DNA from 4 places in the Micromonospora sp. WMMD1274 genome. Region 4 is predicted to be linked to each of the others. Evidence: riboswitches for the same ligand, from Rfam matches in the RefSeq annotation. Region 4 holds a riboswitch; each other region holds the start of a gene.
What was found. A riboswitch is a leader RNA that binds a small molecule or an ion and turns the genes downstream of it on or off. The one in region 4 is predicted to bind cyclic di-AMP.

Region 1 (5,239 bases), 2.4 Mb from region 4:
GCCGGAGCAGCCCGCGTTCGAGGACGAGATCATCGAGCGGCCGGAGTTCCGCGAGTTCCTCAAGGCGTGGTGGCCCCGGCTGCACCCGCGGCACGTGCTGGACTGGCTGGCCCGCCCGGACCGGCTGCGCCGCTACGCCGGGGGGATCCTGTCCTCGGCGGAGATCCGGTTGCTCGGCGACGCGTACCGGAGCCTCGCGACCGAGGGGCTGACGGTGGCCGACATCGCGCTGCTGGACGAGCTGGACGCGCTGCTCGGCAAGCCGGTGCAGCGGGCCCGGCCCAAGCGCGACCCGTACCAGCTCGCCGGTGGCGTGCGCGAGCTGAGCACGTACGCCGACCGGCAGCGTGCCGCCCGCGCGGCGGCGCGGGAGCGTCCGGACGACTACCGCGACTACGCGCACGTGGTGGTGGACGAGTCGCAGGACGTCTCGCCGATGCAGTGGCGGATGGTCGGCCGGCGGGGGCGGCTGGCGTCCTGGACCGTGGTCGGCGACCCGGCGCAGACCGCCTGGACCGGCGACCCGCAGGAGCTGGACCGGGCCCGTGACCAGGCGCTGGGCCGGCGCAAGCGGCACCGCTACGAGCTGACCACCAACTACCGCAACTCGGCGGAGATCTTCGCGGTGGCGGCGGCGGAGATCCGCCGCCTCTACCCGGACCTGCCGCTGCCCGCCGCGGTCCGGTCCACGGGTGTGGCGCCGGTCGAGCGCACGGTGCCCGCCGCCGACCTGCCGGCGGCCACCGTCGAGGCGGCCGAGGCGCTGCTCGCGCAGGTGGAGGGCACCGTCGGCGTGATCACGCCGGTGCCGCGCCGGGACGAGGTGGCGGGCTGGCTGGGCGGGCTCGGCGCGGGCCGCCTCCAGGTCGTCACCAGCCTTCAGGCCAAGGGCATGGAGTACGACGGCGTGGTGCTGGTGGCGCCGGGTGAGATCCGGGCCGATCCCGGCTCGGGCGTCCGCACGCTCTACGTGGCGCTGTCCCGGGCGACCCAGCGCCTCACCACGCTCGACCCGGTGGGGTGACCGGCCCCGCCGCCACCCACAGTTCACTTGCATACATAGCGATGTGAACATACATTGGGCCGGGCCGGTACGCGGCAGGGAGGGTGTTGGCGTGGGCGCAGGTCATGACCACAGCGGTGCGGTGGCCAACGCGGCACACCGCCACCGGGGCCGCCTCTGGGCCGCGTTCGCGCTGCTCGCCGCCCTGATGGTGGTCGAGGCGGTGGCCGCCTTCACCACCGGCTCGCTGGCGCTGCTCTCCGACGCCGGGCACATGTTCACCGACGTGCTCGGCATCGGCATGGCCCTCGCGGCGATCACCGCCACCCGCCGGGCCGGCACCGACCCGCAGCGCACGTTCGGGCTCTACCGGCTGGAGGTGCTCGCCGCCCTCGCCAACGCCGTGCTGCTCGGCGCCGTCGCCATCTACGTCCTGGTCGAGGCGGTACGCCGCTTCGGCGAGCCGCCGGAGGTGCTGGCCGGCCCGATGCTGGTGGTGGCGGTGCTCGGCCTGCTCGCCAACATCGTCGCGTTCGCGCTGCTGCGCGCCGGGGCGAAGGAGAGCATCAACCTGCGCGGGGCGTACCTGGAGGTGCTCGGCGACCTGCTCGGCTCGCTCGGCGTGATCGCCGCCGCCCTGGTCATCGCGGTGACCGACTGGTGGTGGGCGGACCCGCTGGTCGCCGTCGGGATCGGCCTGTTCATCCTGCCGCGCACCTGGCGGCTCGGCCGGGCCGCGCTGCGCATCCTGGTGCAGGCCGCGCCGGAACACCTCCAGGTGACCGCCGTGCACGACCGGCTGGCCGCCGTACCCGGCGTGGCCGAGGTGCACGACCTGCACGTCTGGACGCTCACCTCGGGCATGGAGGTGGCCTCGGCGCACCTGACCACCGACCCGGGCGTGGACCCGGCCGGCGTGCTGGCCGCCGCGCGGGCCGCCCTGCACGAGGACTTCTCCATCGATCACGCCACGTTGCAGGTCGAACCCGGAGCGTCGGCCGGAGTGTGCGGACAGACCGAGTGGTGATTAGGACACACTTAAATCACTGTGGCTAATGTAGTCTTATGCCGGTTTTGCCCCGCCTAGTGGCACTGCTCCACGGAGCCGTGCCCGGGCAGCGCCGGTAGTCTCGGTCGCGGCCGCACCCGCGGGCGCCACCGGCCCCGGTGGGGCGGCCGTCGCCTAATCGTCCGCAGGGACGAGCCGGGGAACCACGTACGTGGGGTGCATCCGCGTCAGCGGTAGGGATCTTCCGTCCCGAACCCGTCAGCTAACCCGGTCGGCGCTGACGGAAGGACGTGTGAATGCCCCCAGTGGCACCTGTACGACGGACGGCCGCCCGGTTGGCGGCCCTGCTCGTCGCGACGCTGACCCTCGGCGTCGCGACCGTTCCGGCCTCCCCCGCCTCGGCGGCGCCCGCGACCGGCCTGCTCGCCGCCGCGCCCGGCGACGACGAGGGCGGCACGCCCGAACTGCGCGCCCAGCTCGACGCGGCCAGCAAGGGCTGGCTGGAGGCGAAGGCCGCGCTCAACCGGTCGGTGAACCGGCAGAAGCAACTCAACGAACAACTCAAGACGGTCGGCGCCGAACTGGCCGTCCGGGACGCCAAGGTCGGCGAGATCGCCGCCGTGGCGTACCGCAACGGCCGCCTGGGCACCGCCGGGGCGCTGCTCGGCAGCAGCAGCCCGGAGGGCTTCATGGACCGGGCCGCCGCGCTGGAGCAGGTCGCCGCGCACGAGGACCGTACGCTGCGCGACCTGATCGCGACCCGGGACGAGGCCACCCGCACCCGCACCGAGCTCGACGGCGAGATCCGCGAGCAGCGCAAGCAGGTGGCGGTGATGGGCAAGCGCAAGGAGCAGGCCGAGCGTGCCCTCGAGGTGGCGAACGACCGGGCCTCGCGCAGCAGCAGCGGCGGTGGCAGCGTCCAGGGCACCTCCAGCAAGAACGCGAAGCCCGCGCCGCGCAACTCGGACGGCTCCTGGCCGTCGGAGTCGTGCAGCGTCAACGACCCGACCCCGGCGAACGGCTGCATCACCCCACGCACGCTGCACGCGCTGCAACAGGCCAAGGCGGCGGGCTTCACCCGGTACGTCTCCTGCCACCGGCCCAGCGGCTCGGGTGAGCACCCGAAGGGGCGCGCCTGCGACTTCGCCGCGCAGAAGAGCGGCTTCGGCGGCGTGGCCACCGGCGGCGACCGGACGTACGGCAACAACCTGGCCGCGTACTTCGTGCGCAACGCCGACCCGCTCGCCGTGCTCTACGTGATCTGGTTCAAGCAGATCTGGCTGCCCAGCAGCGGGTGGAAGTCGTACAGCGGCGGCAACGGCGACCCGTCCAGCGACCACACCAACCACGTGCACCTGTCGGTGTACTGAGCGCGCCCTGGAGGGCGGCCGGATCAGGCCGGCCGGCCCTCCAGGGTCGCTCCGAGACGCGCCGCCAGGCCCAGGTGAGCCGCCCGGGCCTGGCGGAACGCGTACCCGAACAGCGGTGCCGGTGCGGTGAGCGTGATCTCCACGTCGATGCGTACCGTGCCGTCGGGCTCGTCGCGCAGGCGGGTGTGGTTGCGTACCGTCGTGGCGGGCTGCTGCCGCGCCACGGTGACCACCTCGTCCTCGCCGGCGATCAACACGTCCGCCTGGTACGTGACCGGGAAGTGCAGCGGGCCGAGTTGCAGCCGGTCGGTGATCGCGTAGCTGGCCAGCGCGCCCGGCCGGGCCGGCAGCTTCCGGACCCGGACGATCAGCGGATGCAGCTCGCCCTGGCGACTCAGGTCACCCAGTAGCGCCACCGCCTCGGCCCGGGTGCACCGGGCCTGCACGGTGTAGCTGAAGCTGTCGCTGCTCTGCAAGCGGGCCCCCTCGCCGTCGTGCGTCGCGACGATCGTCCCGTACCGACGCCGGACTGGCAACGGGTAGAAGGTCCCCTGGCAGCAGGGGGTGTGAACGGCGCTCAGGCGCCGGGCAGCACCTCGGGGGTGTCGTCGGCGAACCACGGCTCGGGCGCGCCGAACAGGCCGAGCAGGCCGGTCACCCAGAGCTGCCGGTGCACGAACCGGCTCGGCTCGGTGACCACCAGCTTGACGCCGCTGACCTCGCAGGTCTGGAAGCCCGCGACCATGGCGCTGATGCCGACCGAGTCGATGAACGTGACGAGCCGCATGTTCAGCTCGATCCGCGAGGGGCGGCCCTTCGCGAGCACTTCGGCGATCGCTTCCCGCACCTCGTACGCGGTGTCGACGTCGATCTCCCCACGGGGCGCGATCTGGACGACACCACCCGGCCGCACCGACTTCACGATCGACAGGCTCACGCGAGCACCTCCACTCGCCCATGACGGGCGCCTCATCAGTACGCGGGCCGCGACCGAGCGTATTCCTCCGACGGCCCGGTCGCCACCCCCCGGGATGAGCAATTCGCGAACTGGGCACACCTGGGCGTACCCAATCCGGACCTCCGGGTTCCAGTTTCCCCTTCAAGGTGGGCCGCGGCCAACCCTGCGGCCGGGCGGGCCCGGCCGATCCGCCGACCAGGGTAGCGGGCGCACGCACGTCCCGTGGGCACCGGTCCCGGCGCGTTCGGGTGGTTCGTCCCGTTCGCTGCCCGGGCCGCCCGTGACCCGGGCATGGTTTGCCGGGCGTGCCGGTGGGGCACTGCCCGAGACAGTGAACCCGCCGGATGGACACCGGAGTCCGAAGTGGCCGCCGGCCTTCGGCACCCGAGGAGGTAGAACGATGTTCGGATCCAACCTGCTGGACCGCCGGGGCAAGGCCGAGCGGGTCGCCGACCAGGCGTGGCAGCACCTGCTCTCCGCCGTCGGTTCCGCCGGTGACAGCGTGCGCGACGCCACCCATACCGCCCGCCGCAGCTCCTCCGGCCTGGCCGACGACGCCACCGACCTGGTCGGCTCCGCCGCCGAGGAGGCACGCCGCCGGGCCGGTCTCGCGTTCGACGCGCTCGCCGGCCGCCGGCCCGCGCTGCCCTGGACGCTGCTGATCGCGGCGGCGCTCGCCGGCGCGGCGATCGGCTGGGCCGCCGGGACCGCGGCGCGCGCCGCCGGCAGCCGGGACCGCGCCGCGGACGAGATCGAGTTCGTGGACGTGGACCGGCCGAACTCCCCGGCCGGCCTGGACGGCTGACCCGCCGAGTACGACGCGACGACGGCCGCTCCCGGGGCTCCCGGGAGCGGCCGTCGTGCTGCCTCACCCGGACCGGGCGAGGGCGGCTCACCCG
Region 2 (5,239 bases), 1.8 Mb from region 4:
CTGCTCATCCTGGCGCTGTGGCCCGGCCAGCACCTTGTCCCGGAGGAGCAGCGGTGGTGGTTCACCCAGATCTTCCCGGTGACCCGGTCGCTGGAGTTCTGGATGGGGGTGGCCGCCGCCGAGCTGATGCGCCGGCACCGCTGGCGCGGACCGAACCTCGCGGTCGCCACCGGGCTGTTCGTCACCACCTGGGTGGTGGCCGCGCTGTGGATCCCGGCCGAGTTCTGGGCGGCACTGCTCGCGGTCGCGTACTTGCTGGTCATCGCCGCCGCGGCGGACGCCGACGTGCGGGGCCGGCCCACCCCCTGGCGGTCCCGCGCGATGGTCTGGCTCGGTGAGGTCTCGTTCGCCTTCTACCTGGTCCACGTGCTGGTCATGGTCACCGTGCTGCGGCTGACCGGGCACTGGGGGACCGGGCTGCCCGGCTGGCGCGGCCCGGTCGCGGTGCTCGGCTTCCTCGTGGTCACGCTCGCGCTGGCCGCCGCGTTGCACCGCTGGGTGGAACTGCCGATGATGCGCCTGCTCGGCCCGTCCCGCCGGGCCCGCGCGGCGTCGCGCGCACCGGCCGTGCCGGCTCCGCGCGGGTCCGCCGAGGACGCCGCCACCCCGGCCGCCGACAGGGGCGCGACGTCCGTCGCCGGTCGGGCCGAGGGCATCGAGTACGCCGGGCGGCGTCGCCCGGACTGACACGCGCAGTCGTCTGCCGGCCGGTCCGCGACACGCCGTGCGCCGGTGCGTTCGTGGGGGATCGGCGGTAATTTGTACCCGTGCTTCCGATCGCGCTCACCTGCCCCGTGTGGTGGGTGGCGCGCTGGACCGCCCGGATGCTCGCCAGTCTCGCCGTGGTGGTCGCCTGTTCGTTCGGCGCCGCCACGCTGCCGGCCGGTGTCGCCGCTGCCGCCCCGGCTCCGGCGGTCGCCGCCTCGGCGTACACGGTCACGGGCGCCTCGACCGCCGCGCGGCCGGAGGCCGACCGCGTGGCCGAGCGGCCGGCCTCGCCCGCCGGTGTCCCGGCGCCCGCTCGCCGGGCGACGGTCCCGGCCGTCGCGGAGCCGGTCCCGGCCGGACGGGCCGCCGCGCCGGCCGGCCCACGGGCCCCGCCCGCCCGCTGATCCGCCCACGGGCCCCGCCCGTTCCCGCACCCACCGAACGTCATTCCCGCACCCGCCTCCCGGTGGCCCGCCCGCCCCGGCCGGCCGTGCGGCCCTCCCGCCAGGTCCTTCCCGTGAGGTGCCGACCATGTCGCAGACCGCTCTGTACCACTTCCTCACCTCCGTGCCCGAGGCCGCGGCCATCTGGTCCTTCCTGCTGCTGCTCGCGCTGGGCCTGCTCGCCGCGCTCGTCGCCCGGCCCGAACGCGAGCCCGCGCCGGACGCCGTCCCCGAACCGGCCGACGCCGACGCCGCCCGCCGCGACGACCTGATCCGGTACGCCGAGGAGGTGGCGGTGGCCGCCGCCGGGGCCGCCCAGACGGCCCGCCGCCGCCGTGAGCGGTGGCTGGCCGCGCAGGACGAGGCGGAACTGGCCTGGACCGCGTACGACGAGGCGGACGCCGCCGCCCGCCGCCTGGCCGGCGCCGCCGCGCTGGCCGCGCCGCGTACACCGCGAACCCCGGCCGAGTACGCGGCCCGGGAGCGCTGGCTGCACCACGCCGCCATGACGGCGCACTGGCGGGGCGACCTGACCGCCCGTCAGCTCGCCGACGTGCTGGCGGGTCGCAACGGGTGGGATCCGCGCCGGCACCCGGCCGAGCAGGAGATCGTGCTGGCGCGCACGGTCCGGGACGGTCGCCGGGCCGGATGGGAGAGCGCCGCCGAGCGGGAGCGGTCGGCGTGGCGGGACGCGGAACTGGCGGCCGAGGCCGCCCGGACGCTCGCCGCCGAGGCGTACGCCGCCACCGTGGCGCTGCGGCCCGCCCCGGCGTACCGGAGCGCGACAGCAAGCGCCCAGCCGGTGCCCGCGACGGTCCGCAACGCCCGGTGGCGCCCGGCCCGGGTCGGCTGAGACGACCGTCTCGACCGAATCGTTACCCGCAACGTGGTGAGCCCGGTCACCCGGGCCGCCGAAACGGGCGTCCGGCGCGGAACAGGTCATCGAGTCGCGCAATTGCCGGGCCGGTGCTGGCCATCTGTCCGCTTTCCGCCGCCGGGTGCCGTCGAAACTGCTTGTCCCATTGAGCGAAGTCAGTAACCGGGTGTTCCGAAATCCGTTACCGCGGATCACGTTTACGCAGGTGGGAGCGCTTGGCATGGGACATACCCACCGGTAGTGTCGGCGCGTCCGATGCGGTAATCGATTGCCGACGGCGACGCCGCACCGACCCGCCTAATCGTGTTCCACGAACCGGGGACCCATGAGCACCATCGGGGTGAATCCGCGAGCCACGGCCCGCGGTAGGGCGTACTTCCCGCCCGAATCCGTCAGCTAACCCGGTCGGCGGCCACGGAAGGAGTACCCCTCTTGCCCACCCCTCGATCGTCCCCCCGCCTCCACGGCACCGCGGTGCCCGCGCTCGCCTGACGCGCGACCGGCAACCGCCCCCTGGGCGCCCGGCATCACGGGCGTTCCCGATCCCCCGGCCATCCGGCCCCGCCAGCACGTGTGAGTTCCTCCGCGTGCCGGGCCGGCGTGCGCCGCTCACGCCCCGTGGAGGATTTCGTGAAGCACCACCTGAAGCGTCAGCTGCGACGGATCGTCACCGAGCGCCCGTACCAGATCATCGCCGGATCGGCCGCCGCGCTCGTGCTGGCCGCCGGCGCCGGCACCGTCGCCACCGCCGGTGACGACGCCCCGGTCCAGGAGAACACCGCGGCGGTCGCCGATCTCGGCGCCGCCCGTCTCGGCGAGCAGCCCGCCAGCCGCGGCGAGGCCCGCATCGCCGTCCCGCCGGCGTCGCCCAGCGCCTCCGCCGCGCCCAGCGCGTCGCCGAGCGCCTCCCCGTCGAAGAAGGCCACAGCCGACCCGGACACCACGCCCAAGGCCAAGCCGAAGCCGCCGTCGAGCAAGTCGCTCGACTACGACTACCAGGCGCAGATCAACTACTTCTACTGCGGTCCGGCCGCCGTGCGCAACGCGCTCAGCGCCGCCGGCATCGAACGCAGCCAGGACGCGCTCGCCGGCCCGCTCGGCACCACCGAGATGGGCACCAACTCGGCCGAGGACACCACCCGGGTGCTCAACCAGCAGGTCAAGGGCAACCCGTACCGGACCCGCATGATCCCCGGCACCGCCACCCCGGCCCAGATGGACCGGCTCCAGGCCGACGTGGTCGAGGCGATCAGCAACGGCCGCGCGGTCGTCGCGAACGTGGCCGGCACCGCCACCGACACCAACGGCGGCTGGCACTCGTTCCCGGGCGGCCACTACGTCGCGGTGGTCGGCTACAAGAACGACGGCCGGACGGTACGGATCGCCGACTCGGCCGACCCGTCGCTGCCGTCGTACTGGGTCACCACGATCGACCTGGCGAACTGGGTCTCCACCCGCGGCTACTCCGCCTGAGCAGTCCCACAGCCCGAAGGCCGGCACCCCCACCCCGGGGGTGCCGGCCTTCCCCGTCCCACCCCGCCCGGCCCCGCTGATCTTGCAGTTGCGGCCCCGTCACAACGGGCAAGCCGGGCGTCCCGTGGGCCGAAACCGCAAGATCGACGGGATGGCGGGCGACGAGGCTGGCCGGGGTTCGGTCTCGCGTGTGCGGGGCGGGCGGTGGCAGACTGCGCCAATGGGCGATGCGACGGGGAAGCGGCACCTGATTCTCCTGCACGGCATGGGTGCCACCGGCGAGGTGTGGCTGCCCTGGGCGCCGCTGCTGGAGCGCCGCTGGCCCGGCCGCTGGCTCGCCCCCGACCTGGCGGGACACGGCTGGTCGCCGCCGCTGCACGGCTACTCGTTCGAGGCCCTGGCCCAGCGCGTCGTCGACGGGCTCGGCCCGGTCCGGCTCGGCTCCACCGACCGGCTGGTGCTGCTCGGGCACTCGCTCGGCGGGGTGGTGGCGCTGGCGCTCGCGGCCCGGCAGCGAGGGCTTCCGGTCGACGCGATGGTCGGGCTCGGCATCAAGGCGGTCTGGTCCCCGGCCGAACTGGCCAAGTCGGCGGAGCTGGCCGCCCGGCCGGTCACCTGGTTCGCCACCCGTGACGAGGCGGCCCGCCGCTACCTGCGGGTCTCCGGGCTCGCCGGGCTGTTCGCACCGGACCATCCGGTGGTGGAGGCGGGGCTGCGCCGGGTGGACGGTCGCTGGCGGCTCGCGATGGACCCGGCCGCGTTCGCCGTCGGGGAACCCCGGCTGCCGTCCCTGCTGGCCGCCACCGGTGTGCCGGTGCTGCTGGCCCGTGGCGAGCTGGACCCGATGGTGACCGACGCGCAGCTCAAGGAGCTGGGCGCGCCCGTGGCGACGCTGCCCGGGCTGGGCCACAACGCGCACGTCGAGGACCCGGAGGCGGTGCTCGCCCTGCTCGACCCGTACCTCTGAGCGGGCCTACACCCCGGCGCGCGGCGCCGGGACCGCCCAGTCGGGTTCCAGTTCGCGGCGGGCGGCGGTGAGGAACGCCTCGGCGTACCCGTCGGCGGGGAAGTCGCCCAGGTAGCGGGTCCGGGCCGCCCAGCGCTGCGCCGCCTTCGGGTCGGCGTCGAGCAGGTCGGTGAGCACCTCGTCCACGTTGGACATGTCACGCCGCAGCACGTAGCCGGACGCCGCCAGCGGGAACCGCTCGACGAAGTGCTCGCCGTCGGCGCCGGTGTCGGTGACCGCGTACGGCTTGCCGGAGTAGAGCCAGTCGGAGATCACCCCGGAGACGTCGGAGACCAGCGCGTCGGCGCGGTTGACGCACTCGGTGAGCGTCAGCTCGCGGCTCGCGGCGGCGCCGAACAGGTGCGGCCGGCCGGTCTTCGCCCGGTCGGCGGCGAGCAGTTCGGTGAGGCGGGCGAGCTGGCGGGCCGAGGCCGGGTTCTTGTCGGTGTAGGGGTGGGCGCGCAGGATCACCGCGGCGCCCCTGTCGATCAGCCGGCGGATCAACGTCTCGGCCACCGGCAGCGAGCAGTAGTTGGCGTCGGCGTGGTGCCCGGTCCAGGTCGGGGTGTAGAGGACGGTGGGGTGCGCCGACGGAGTGACCGGCTCCCGGCGTACCTCGATGGCCTCGACCTGGGGGCGGCCGACCACGACGAACTTGTCGGCGGGGATCTCCACGCCGGCGCGGGCGTACCTGTCGATCGCGGCCTGCCCGGCCACGAAGATCTTGTCGAA
Region 3 (5,239 bases), 3.3 Mb from region 4:
GACCAGGGCGGTGCTTCCAGCGATCTTCATGGTCTCGCTCCGAGGTGTGGTGGCGAAGGGAGGTCAGGCGGACAGCAGGCCCGGACCGGGCAGGACGGCCAGCTCGCCGGGCGGTACGTCGTGCCCGGCGTCGCAGCGCAGCCGCGCGTGCACCGGCGCGCCGCACTCGTGGTGGGCAACCCGGACCGCCGGGCCGGCCTCGTCGGCGGCGTACGCGTCGCCCCACTGCCGCAGCGCGACGAGCACCGGGATCAGGTCGCTTCCCTTGGCAGTGAGCACGTACTCGTCGCGGGTGCGCTGCCCGGGCTCGCGGTAGGGACGCCGGTCGAGCAGCCCGTCGGCGACGAGCTGCTTGAGGCGTGCGGCGGCCACCGGCTCGCTGACGCCGACCCGCCGGGCGAAGTCGTCGAAGCGGCGGGTGCCGAACGACGCTTCCCGCAGCAGGAGCAGCGTGGTGCGGTTGCCGACCACCTCGAGCGCCCGGGCGATCGAGCAGTTGGCGGTGGACCAGGAGTCACGCTGGGCGAGGAGGTCCGTCATGGCGTCGACGGTACCTCCTGACTTAGGGAACCAAAAGTCAGCTACCTCACAGCTGGCCGGGGAAGAAACCGTGCCGGGCCAGCGGCTCGACGATCTGGTGCTCCTCGTACGACAGGTGCGACAGCAACGTGTCGGTGAGCAGGTCCACCGCCTCCTGGAGTCCGGTGAAGTCGCCGGGCCGGCGGACCAGCTCCACGAGTGCCCGGTCCACGCTCTCCACCACGCCGTGGATCACCACGTGCTCCTCCTCCAGGCGGTCCAGCACGGCGGCCAGCCCGGCCTCGGATCGGCGCAGGTGCGGGAAGATCGAGGCGTCCTCCAGCCCGTGGTGCTGGGTGACCATCGTGCAGTAGGCCGCGCAGTACGCCCCGAGCGTCCAGTTGTTCTGCCGCATGGTCATCTCGTTCAGCGCGGCCCGCGCCCGGCCCGGCGTGACCGAGCCCTGCTTGACCTGTTCCAGCAGGTCGCGCACCTGGGCCAGCTCCTGCCGCAGGTGGTCGTGCACGTCCACCAGGTGCTGCCCGGCGGCCTGTCCCCGGGCCGGGTAGGTGTGCCCGGCCGGTGGCGGCGGGGCGGTCGGGCGGGTGGACTCGTCCCAGGGGCGGCGCGCGCTCAGGCGTACCCCCGGGTCGGGGGTGGGGGTGACACCCAGCGTGCTCGGGCCGCCGGCGGCGGCCTGCTCCTCGGCGGCCGCGCGGGTGCCGCCGACGGGCGTGGCGCGCTCGGCGGCGACCAGCTCCCGCACGGCGGGCGCGACCTCCTGGCCGAATATCTGGATCGCGCGCGGCTCGTCGCTGCCGAGGATGAACGTGGTGATGCCGTGCTCCAGCGTGAGCCCGGCCAGTTCCTCCACCCACTGGTCCGGCGGCCCGGCCAGGAAACCGGCCGACGAGCGGGCGAACGTGCCGGTCACGTTGAGCATGCGGCGGATCGCGGCCGGGTCGCGCCCGGCGGCCCGGGCGCCCTCGTCGACGAGCGCGTTCAGGGCGGGCAGCTCGTCGGGGCCCTTCGGCAGGTACGACAGCGACGGCAGCCAGCCGTCCGCGGCGCGGCCGACCAGGCGCAGCATGCGCGGCTTGTACGCGCCGACCCAGATGCCCACCGGGTGCGCCGGCGCCGGCCCGCGCTTGGCACCGACCACCCGGTAGTGCTCGCCGTCGACCCGGATCATGCCGCGCCGGTCGGTGTCCCAGACCTCGCGGATCACCCGGATCGCCTCGTCCAGGGCTTCGACGGCGGCGCCGGGGGACAGGCGCCGCCCGCCGGTCGCCTCGATCGCGTCCCAGAACGCGCCCGCGCCGAGCCCCAGCTCGACCCGGCCGCCGGTGAGCAGGTCCAGGCTGGCGATGCTGCGGGCCAGCACCACCGGCTGGCGCAGCGGCAGGTTGAGTACGTTGCCGGCCAGGCGGATGCGCTCGGTGGCGGCGCCCACGTAGGACATCAGCGTCCAGGTGTCCAGGAAGCCCGGCTGGTACGGGTGGTCCTGGAAGGTGACCAGGTCCAGCCCGACCTGCTCGCAGAGCCGGGCGAGCGCCACCACCTGGTCGGGCTGCCCGGCGGCGGGGGTGATGAAGCCGCCGAAGGTCAGCTCGTGTCCGTGATCGGTCATCCGTCCCGCCCTCCCGTGATCTTGCCTGGCCCTGCCACCGTAGCGCCGCCGCCGGTAGCCCGGCCGGGTGAAGAGCATCACAAGAAGTGGACGATCGTCGCAAAACGCTCCTAGCGTCGGTTTCGTTCGCAGACGCGGACACCGCGGGCCGGAAACGCCAAATCCCGCCGCCGTCCCCGGTAACCGAACCTCGCGCGGGAGCGGGGGAACCACACGTTCCACGGTGCATCGTCACCTCGGGGTGAAGCCGCCACCGGCGGCCGGGCTCCTCGGCCCGAACCCGACAGCTCACCTCGTCGGCGTGGAGGAATCCACATGGCAACTGAATACTCAGCCCGAAGCCGCCGTACCGCTCTCGGGGCGGTTCTGGCCGGCGCCGCCGTCGGCGCCGCGACCCTCTTCGGCCCGGCCGCCCCGGCCAGCGCGGGCGTCAACTGGGACGCGGTCGCGCGCTGCGAGTCAGGCGGCAACTGGAAGATCAACACCGGCAACGGCTACTACGGCGGGCTCCAGTTCTCCCGCGCCACCTGGAACGGCTACGGCGGCAAGAAGTACGCCGCCCGCGCCGACCTGGCCAGCCGCTCCGAGCAGATCGCCGTCGCCGAGAAGGTGCTGCGCGGTCAGGGCATCGGCGCGTGGCCGGTCTGCGGCAGGAAGGGCGGCTCGGCGAACGCCGGGTCGGCCGCGGCCGGCGAGCGGGCCACCACGAAGGCCACTCCGCGCAAGGCCGCCCCGGAGCGGCCGGCCCCGCGCAAGGCCGCCCCGGAGCGGCCCGCGACGAAGGCCGCGCCGCAGCCCGCGAGCGGTGCCGGGACGTACGTGGTCCGGCGCGGGGACACGCTGTCGGAGATCGCCGTGGCGCAGCGCGTCGACGGCGGCTGGCGTGCCCTGCACGAGCGCAACCGGGCGGTGGTCGGCGACGACCCGGGCCTGATCTTCCCCGGTCAGCGGCTGCGCCTGCGCTGACAGCGGTCCGGAGAACGCCCGGCCGGTCCGTCCGGCCGGGCGTTCACCCGTCCGCGACACGCCGCGTCGCCGGTGTCCGGCCTGCTCGCGGCGCCGGGGCGCGGCCCGCGACAGCCGGTGACCGCGATTCGTCGGAGCCGGTTGCTAGGGTCACGGTGCTCGGCTAAGACGTGAAGAAAGCGCGGAAATGACCAACGACCCGTTCTCGGCGGCCGCGAGCCTCGACGAGATGCTGACCCGCACGCAGCAGGCGCTCACCGCGATGCGCTCCCGGGCCTCGGCGCACGCCGACGGCGAGCCGGGCGACCTGCTCCGCGCCGAGGGCACGGCCGCCGGCGGGCGGGTTCGCGCGGTCGCCGTCCAGGGTGGCCGGCTGGATTCCGTGACGGTCGACCCGGAGCTGGCCGGCGAGCCCCTCGACGTCCTCTGCGGACACCTCGTCACCGCCGCCAACGCCGCGTTGTCCGAGCTGGACGCCCAGGTCAGCGCGTCGGCGCGGGCCGACGCCGACGCGCTCGCCGCCCGGCTCGGCACCATGGGCGACCAGGCCGAGCTGTTCGGCCGCGCGATGCACGAGGCGGCCGCGCGGATCCACCGCGACCGCGGCACCCCGTCCCGGGCCGGGCGCCCGGCCTGATTCGACGGCCGGCGTGGCGCCGCGACCCCGCGACCCCGCGACGCCCGGCACGGCGAGGCTCTGGCACGACGAGGCGGCCGGTCGCCGGGAGGACGACGACCGGCCGCGCTACGCCACGGTCAGCTCAGGGTGACCGCGGTGTCGTCGACGACGAAGGACGTCTGCAACGAGCTGTCCTCCACGCCGCTGAACGAGATGGTCGCCGTGGTGCCCGCGAGCGACGAGATGTCGAAGGACCGCTGCACGTAGCCGGTGGCCTTGTTCAGGTTGGAGTAGGTGGCCAGCGTGGTGCTGCCCGCCTTGACGGTGAGCTTGTCGTACGCGGTGCTGGTGGTCGACTCCGCGCTGTCGACGTGCAGCCAGAAGCTCAACGTCGCCCGGCATCCGGCCGGGATCGTCACCGACTGGCTGAGCGTGTCGGTGTGCGACGAGCCGTACCCGTCCAGCCACGCCTTGTACGAGCCGCCGTGTGCGGCCTGGCCGCTGTCGGTGGTGATGACGCCGGACGAGGCGCTCCAGCTCACGTTGCCCGACTCGAAGCCCGGGTTGGCGAGCTTGTTGCCGGAGCAGCCGCCCGACGGCGGAGTGGTCGTGGTGCTCGGCGTGGGCGTCGGGGTGCCGCCGGCACAGGTCGGCTCGCCCGACTGGGCCGGTACGCTGACCGCGGTCCACGCCGCCTTCACCGCGTTGAACTCCGTGCAGCCGCTCGGGTAGAGGTTCTTCGCCGCCTGCAACGTCCACACGCGGTACTTCAGGTAGGACGAGGACGACGTCTTCAGCAGCATCGCGTTGTACATGATCTTCATGGCCTTCTGGATGCCCAGGCCGGTCACGCTGCTGCCGTTGCAGGTGGAGCTGGAGGGCTGCCCGTTGGTCGGGCTGCTGCCGTTGGCCAGCAGGTAGAACCAGTGGTTGCCCGGGCCGGCCGCGGCGTGCACCTCGGTCGACGGGATGCTGCTGGAGTAGCAGTTCGGGTCGCCGAGCGCCGACGGGTTGTACATGTTGCGGATCGGGCCGGAGCCGACCAGGTTGATCTTCTCGCCGACCAGGAAGTCCGGCGCGTCGTAGCTGGACGGCTCGTTGGCGAACCACTCGGTGGCCGCGCCGAACGTATCAGCCACGAACTCCTGCGTGCCGCCGCCGGAGATGCCGCCGGGGGTGTTGTCGTCGATGCCGTGGCCGATCTCGTGCGCCACCACGTCCAGCGAGCTGATCCACTGACCGGCGGTGTTCTTGCCGATCTGCACCTGGCTGCCGTCGTAGTAGGCGTTCTGGTCGTTGAGGCCCACTCGGATCGGCCAGTAGCCGCCGTTGCCGTTGGCACCGTTGCGGCCCAGCCACTGGGCGAGCATCTTGTGCTCGGTCTGCGCGGAGAACAGCGCGTCCACGCAGCCGGTCTCCTTGTTGGTGGCGGTACCGTTGCCCCAGACGTCGTCGGAGCCGCTGAACGTGGTGTTGTTCGCCGCGTCCTGGCAGCTCAGGTTCGT
Region 4 (5,239 bases):
ACCGGCGGGGGTGCGCCCGTCGCCGGGCATCCCCTCCGGGTGCACGTGCAGGTACGCCAGGTCGCCCTGCCGCAGCGCCACCAGGTGCCCGTACGCGCCGAGGTAGGGCTGAAGGTCGGTGACCGGCCGCCCGTCGCGGCTGACGGAGAGCGTGAGCCGGCTGGTGCGGCCCGGCTCCGGCGTTCCGGCCAGGGTGACCGTGTAGCCGTCGACTGTGGTGCTGGTCACCGGCGCCGGCAGCGGCCGGGCGGTCAGCTCGCCGGGGACCGTGACGTCCAGGCCGAGGGTCAGGGGCTCGCCGCCCTCGGGGGTGAAGTCGGCGAAGGCCCGCCAGACGCCGGGGCCTCCGAGCGGCGAGGCGACCCGCCAGGTGCCGTCGCCGGTCATCTCCGGGTGGACGTGCCGGAACCCGGACAGGTCCCGGCGGGCGACGATCAGGTGCATGCGCTTGTCGTGGGCCACCTCGAAGCGGGTGACCGGCGCGCCGTCCGGGCCGGTGATCCGGAAGGCGAACTGCCCGGCCGGGGCGGTGGCGGGCTGGAACGTGTAGCCGCGTTCGGAGACGAGCAGCCCGCCGGGCAGGTGCGCGGAGGGGCCGCTCTCGTCACCGTGGCCGGTGTCGCCGGCCCCGTGGTCGCTGTCGCTGTCGTCGTGGCGGGTCTCGGCGGCCGGGGCGACGGGATCGGCCAGGTTGCCGATCCCGTACGCCGCGCCGAACACCGCCACGAGGCCGAGGGCGAAGCCGCTGAGCTTCGTCGCCGTGTTCATGGTGTCTCCTCGGTTTCTACGGGTCGTCGGACCCGTCACGCACCGACGAGGTCGTAGCCGGCCTCGTCGACCGCCGCGCGGACCGCGTCCGCGTCCAGCGGGTCCTGACTGGTGACGGTGACCCGGCCGCTGGCCAGGTCGACCTGGACGTCGGTGACGCCCGGCAGCGCGCTCAGCTCGGTGCTCACCGAGTTGACGCAGTGCCCGCAGGTCATGCCGCTCACCTGGTAGGTGGTCTCCATCTCGCCCTCCGATCTGATACCCCCCAGGGGTACGTTCGGAACGTTAGCATACCCCCGAGGGGTACGCTATCCTCGGTTTCATGACCGCGCCGTCCAGCCCGACCCGGGGCTACACCGCCAGCAAGGACCAACTCCTCGCCCGGCTCCGCCGGATCGAGGGCCAGGTCCGTGGCATCGAGAAGATGGTCGAGGACGACCGATACTGCATCGACGTGCTGACCCAGATCTCGGCCATCCAGGCGGCGCTGGACAAGGTCGGCCTGGGCCTGCTCGACGGCCACGCCCGGCACTGCATGCACGAGGGCGCCGCCGAGGGCCGGGCCGACGAGATGGCCACCGAGATGATGGCCGCCGTCGGCCGCCTGATGAAGCGCGGCTGAGCGGGACCTCCGGCCCTCGTAGCGGGGCACATCGACCCGCGCCGACGCGGTCGTGCCGGTCGTACCGTCGAAGTGGCGGGCAGGCCGGCCCGGCGGACCCGCGGCGACGGACGGAGGGCGGCCCGATGATGTGGCAGAGCCCGATGATGGGCTGGATGTGGATCTGGTCCCTGCTGGTGCTCGCGGTGCTGGCGGGGCTCGTCTGGGCGGCCGTGCGGTGGACCGGCCCGCAGTACCTGGGCCCGACGACGGCCCGGCGCATCCTGGACGAGCGGTACGCCCGCGGCGAGATCGACGAGGACGAGTACCGGCGACGCCGGGCCGGCCTGGGCTGATCCGCGCGGAGCGCGCGTCACGGTCACGGTGCCCGGAAGCGCCCGGCCGGGTTGCCTACCATGGCCGGGCGACGACCCGGACGTGGTCGACACGTCCACGCCGGCCGGGTGACCAGACCGGTCCGGCGGACCAGGCGTCGCCGCGACCGTTGGGAGAGACGCCATGGGTGCCGACCACACCCACCCCGCACCCGCCGCGCCGCCGGGCGTACGACGGCTGCTCGTCGCCGTGGTGGTGCCGCTGTTCGTGATCACCGTGATCGCGGCGCTGGTGCTCTGGCCCCGGCAGGACCGGGAGCCGGTCGGCGGCGCGGACGTCCCCCGCTACCACGGCACCGTGACCCGGGTGGTCACCGAACCCTGCCCGCCGACCCCGGAGTCCCCGGACGGCGCAGGTGGCCCCTGTGGCACGGTGACGGCGACCGTCGAGCAGGGCCCGGACGCGGGCCGGCAGGTCGAGACGCCGATCCCGGCCGGGCCGGGCGCACCCCGGGTCGCGGTCGGCGACGAGGTCGTCCTGGTCGAGCTGACCGACCCGGCCGACCCGGCGGTGAAGTCCTACAACATCGCCGAACACCAGCGCGGCACGCCACTGATCTGGCTGATGGTGCTCTTCGCCGCCGCGATCGTGGCGTTCGGCCGCTGGCGCGGTCTCGCCGCGCTCGGCGGCCTGGTGGCCAGCTTCGCCATCCTGCTCGGCTTCGTGCTGCCGGGCATCGGCGCCGGCCAGCCTCCGCTGCTGGTGGCGATCGTGGGCGCCGCGTTGATCATGTTCGTGGTGCTCTACCTGACCCACGGCGTCACCGCGCAGACGTCGGTGGCGGTGCTCGGCACGCTCGGCAGCCTGGTGGTCACCGGCGTGCTCGGCCTGCTCGCCACGTCCGCCACCCACCTGACCGGATTCGGCAGCGAGGACGCCACCACGCTGTCCATGTTCCAGGGCGACGTGGACCTGCACGGCCTGCTGCTGGCCGGCATCATCATCGGCTCGCTGGGCGTGCTGGACGACGTCACGGTCACCCAGGCGGCCACCGTCACCGAACTGGCGCACGCCAACCCCGGCCTGTCCCGGCGGCAGCTCTACCGGGCGGCGACCCGGGTCGGCCGGGCGCACATCGCGTCCACCGTCAACACCATCGTGCTGGCGTACGCGGGCGCCTCGCTGCCGCTGCTGCTCCTGCTGGTCGCCGACTCCCGCCCGGTGAGCGAGATCCTCACGAGCGAGTTCCTCGCCCAGGAGATCGTCCGCAGCGCGGTGGCCACGCTCGGCCTGATCGCCGCCGTACCGCTGACGACCGGACTGGCCGCGGTCGTGACCACCGCCGGACGGCGCTCGCGCGGCGCGGAGCCGGCGCCACCCGCGGCCCGGCCGCCGGCCGGACGGGACGACGCGCTGGAGGCGCTCGGCGGCGGGAAGAGTACGGAGGCCGCATGGTGACACTCCGCAGCGTGACCATCGATTTCAAACGCGACGCTGGTCACGGTGCGCCACGGCGAAATCTCGCTATTGGTCGGCTTCCGGACGTAGATCCTCAGGAGTGCTGTCAGGTAACCTCGCTGCCGGTCACCGCCGAAGGCGCGCACCGGCGCCAGCGGTGCCGCCGCCCAATCGCCCGCGGGCGAGCCGGGGAACCAGGTACATGGGGTGAATCCGCGACAGCGGTAGGGGCCACTTCCGTCCCGAACCCGTCAGCTAACCCGGTCGGCGGCCGACGGAAGGGAACACTGTGACGGCACCCCTGCGCCGCTGGCTGACACCCGTGGTGGCCGTGCTGACCTCGCTGGCAGTGCTGGCCGGGCCGACTCCGGCGACCGCGGCACCCACCGCGGCGGCCCCCGGCACCCCCTCGGGCCACGAGGAGGACGGCGAACCGCCGCTCATCACCGAGGCGATCGACGCCGCCAACCGGAACTTCCTCCAGGCCAAGGCGAAGCTCGCCAAGTCGCAGGACCGCCAGCGGCGGCTGGCGGCCGAGGTGAAGACGGCACAGGCCGAGCTGGATGCGCTCAGCCCGCAGGTCAACCAGCTCGCCGCCCAGTCCTACCGGACCGGCCGGATGGGCGCGATGGCGATGCTGCTGGAGAGCAACTCGCCCGACTCGTTCGTCCGCCGCGTCAACGCCCTGGACGAGCTGAACCTCCTCAACGCGCAGCGCCTGGCCGCCATCAACGCGGTCAAGACCCGCGCCGAGCAGGCCAAGATCGCGCTCGACGCCGAGGTGCGCGAGCAGGAGAAGCAGAAGAACGCGATGGAGCGCGAGAAGGTGCAGGCCGAGCGCGCGCTGAAGCTCGTCGGCGGTCTCGGCTTCACCGGCGGCCTGGTCTCCGCCACCTCACCGGTCGCCAAGATCGCCCCCGGCCGCACGGCCGACGGCGGCTGGAAGGCCGAGTCGTGCAGCGAGGACGACCCGACCACGTCGGGCTGCGTCACCCCGCGCACGCTGCACGCGTACAAGGAGGTCCGCCGCGCGGGCTTCAAGCGCTTCGTGGGCTGCTACCGGCCCGGCGGGCCGTGGGAGCACCCCAAGGGCAAGGCGTGCGACTGGTCGCTCCAGAACAGCGGCTTCGCGCCCTGGCACAACAACGACACCCGCCGGTACGGCAACGAGGTCGCCGCGTTCCTCATCCGCAACGCCGACCGGCTGGGCATCTACTACGTCATCTGGAACCGGCAGATCTGGTTCCCGGCCACCGGCTGGAGTTCGTACAGCGGACCGTCGAACCACACCGACCACGTCCACATGTCGCTGCTCTGACCCGGACACGGTGAAAGGGGCCGCCCTCGGGCGGCCCCTTTTCGTCTTCCCGACGGCTCAGCCGGCCAGCGCCGGATCGGCGGGCGCCGCCGGAGCGGGCAGCGGGGCCGGGGACTGCGCCACGGTCCGCACCTCGCCGCCGGCGAGCCGGTACGACATGCCCACCACCGTGCACCGCCCGGCCGCCACCCGCTCGGCCAGCACGGCGGAGCGGGCCAGCAGCGTCTCGACGGTCTGCGCGATGTGCACGTCGATGATGCCGTCGAGGTCGTCGACGCCCTGGCGGGAGGCGCGCAGCAGGCTGGGCGAGACCGCGTCCACCACCGCGCCCAGGTGCCCGACCAGGGCGGAACCGGTCCGGAACCCCTCCCGGGCGGCCTGGACCGCGCCGCACGAGTCGTGCCCGAGCACCACCACGAGCGGCGTGCCGAGCACGGTGACCGCGTACTCGACGCTGCCGAGCACCTCCGGCCCGGCGGTGTGCCCGGCCGTACGCACCACGAAGAGGTCACCGAGACCACGGTCGAAGATGATCTCGGCGGCGAGCCGTGAGTCGGAGCAGCCGACGATCACCGCGAAGGGATGCTGGCCGTCGGCGACAGCCGCGCGGTGCCCGGCGTCCTGATTCGGATGCTGCGGGGCACCGGTGACGAACCGGTGGTTACCGGCACGCAGTTCGGTCAGTGCCTGCTCCGGGGTGCTCGGCGTCATGTCCCTCACCTCGTCTACCTGGGGAACTACCGGGCCGAACGGCCTCG

Region 1: it holds a riboswitch for cyclic di-AMP, as region 4 does, so the genes downstream of both, ACN27D_RS05340 (coiled-coil domain-containing protein) here and ACN27D_RS17410 (coiled-coil domain-containing protein) in region 4, are expected to answer to the same signal.
Region 2: it holds a riboswitch for cyclic di-AMP, as region 4 does, so the genes downstream of both, ACN27D_RS26020 (C39 family peptidase) here and ACN27D_RS17410 (coiled-coil domain-containing protein) in region 4, are expected to answer to the same signal.
Region 3: it holds a riboswitch for cyclic di-AMP, as region 4 does, so the genes downstream of both, ACN27D_RS32885 (transglycosylase family protein) here and ACN27D_RS17410 (coiled-coil domain-containing protein) in region 4, are expected to answer to the same signal.

What each region holds. Positions count from the first base shown of each region.
Region 1 is NZ_JBMHMG010000001.1:1,253,601-1,258,839, forward strand. Features, by position in the region: gene ACN27D_RS05330 (HelD family protein) at 1-1,024, shown strand, start outside; gene ACN27D_RS05335 (cation diffusion facilitator family transporter) at 1,116-2,030, shown strand; cyclic di-AMP (ydaO/yuaA leader) riboswitch at 2,174-2,304, shown strand; gene ACN27D_RS05340 (coiled-coil domain-containing protein) at 2,309-3,382, shown strand; gene ACN27D_RS05345 (SRPBCC family protein) at 3,406-3,918, opposite strand; gene ACN27D_RS05350 (STAS domain-containing protein) at 3,960-4,319, opposite strand; gene ACN27D_RS05355 (hypothetical protein) at 4,741-5,145, shown strand.
Region 2 is NZ_JBMHMG010000001.1:5,479,195-5,484,433, forward strand. Features, by position in the region: gene ACN27D_RS26005 (acyltransferase family protein) at 1-687, shown strand, start outside; gene ACN27D_RS26010 (hypothetical protein) at 768-1,112, shown strand; gene ACN27D_RS26015 (hypothetical protein) at 1,240-2,004, shown strand; cyclic di-AMP (ydaO/yuaA leader) riboswitch at 2,313-2,454, shown strand; gene ACN27D_RS26020 (C39 family peptidase) at 2,659-3,501, shown strand; gene ACN27D_RS26025 (alpha/beta fold hydrolase) at 3,722-4,468, shown strand; gene ACN27D_RS26030 (CDP-glycerol glycerophosphotransferase family protein) at 4,475-5,239, opposite strand, start outside.
Region 3 is NZ_JBMHMG010000001.1:6,949,608-6,954,846, reverse strand. Features, by position in the region: gene ACN27D_RS32900 (SDR family oxidoreductase) at 1-30, opposite strand, end outside; gene ACN27D_RS32895 (winged helix-turn-helix transcriptional regulator) at 64-540, opposite strand; gene ACN27D_RS32890 (LLM class flavin-dependent oxidoreductase) at 587-2,149, opposite strand; cyclic di-AMP (ydaO/yuaA leader) riboswitch at 2,321-2,466, shown strand; gene ACN27D_RS32885 (transglycosylase family protein) at 2,465-3,115, shown strand; gene ACN27D_RS32880 (YbaB/EbfC family nucleoid-associated protein) at 3,303-3,752, shown strand; gene ACN27D_RS32875 (M4 family metallopeptidase) at 3,872-5,239, opposite strand, start outside.
Region 4 is NZ_JBMHMG010000001.1:3,684,906-3,690,144, reverse strand. Features, by position in the region: gene ACN27D_RS17435 (hypothetical protein) at 1-768, opposite strand, end outside; gene ACN27D_RS17430 (heavy-metal-associated domain-containing protein) at 804-1,010, opposite strand; gene ACN27D_RS17425 (metal-sensitive transcriptional regulator) at 1,091-1,390, shown strand; gene ACN27D_RS17420 (SHOCT domain-containing protein) at 1,546-1,725, shown strand; gene ACN27D_RS17415 (YibE/F family protein) at 1,889-3,163, shown strand; cyclic di-AMP (ydaO/yuaA leader) riboswitch at 3,318-3,448, shown strand; gene ACN27D_RS17410 (coiled-coil domain-containing protein) at 3,453-4,481, shown strand; gene ACN27D_RS17405 (carbonic anhydrase) at 4,539-5,192, opposite strand.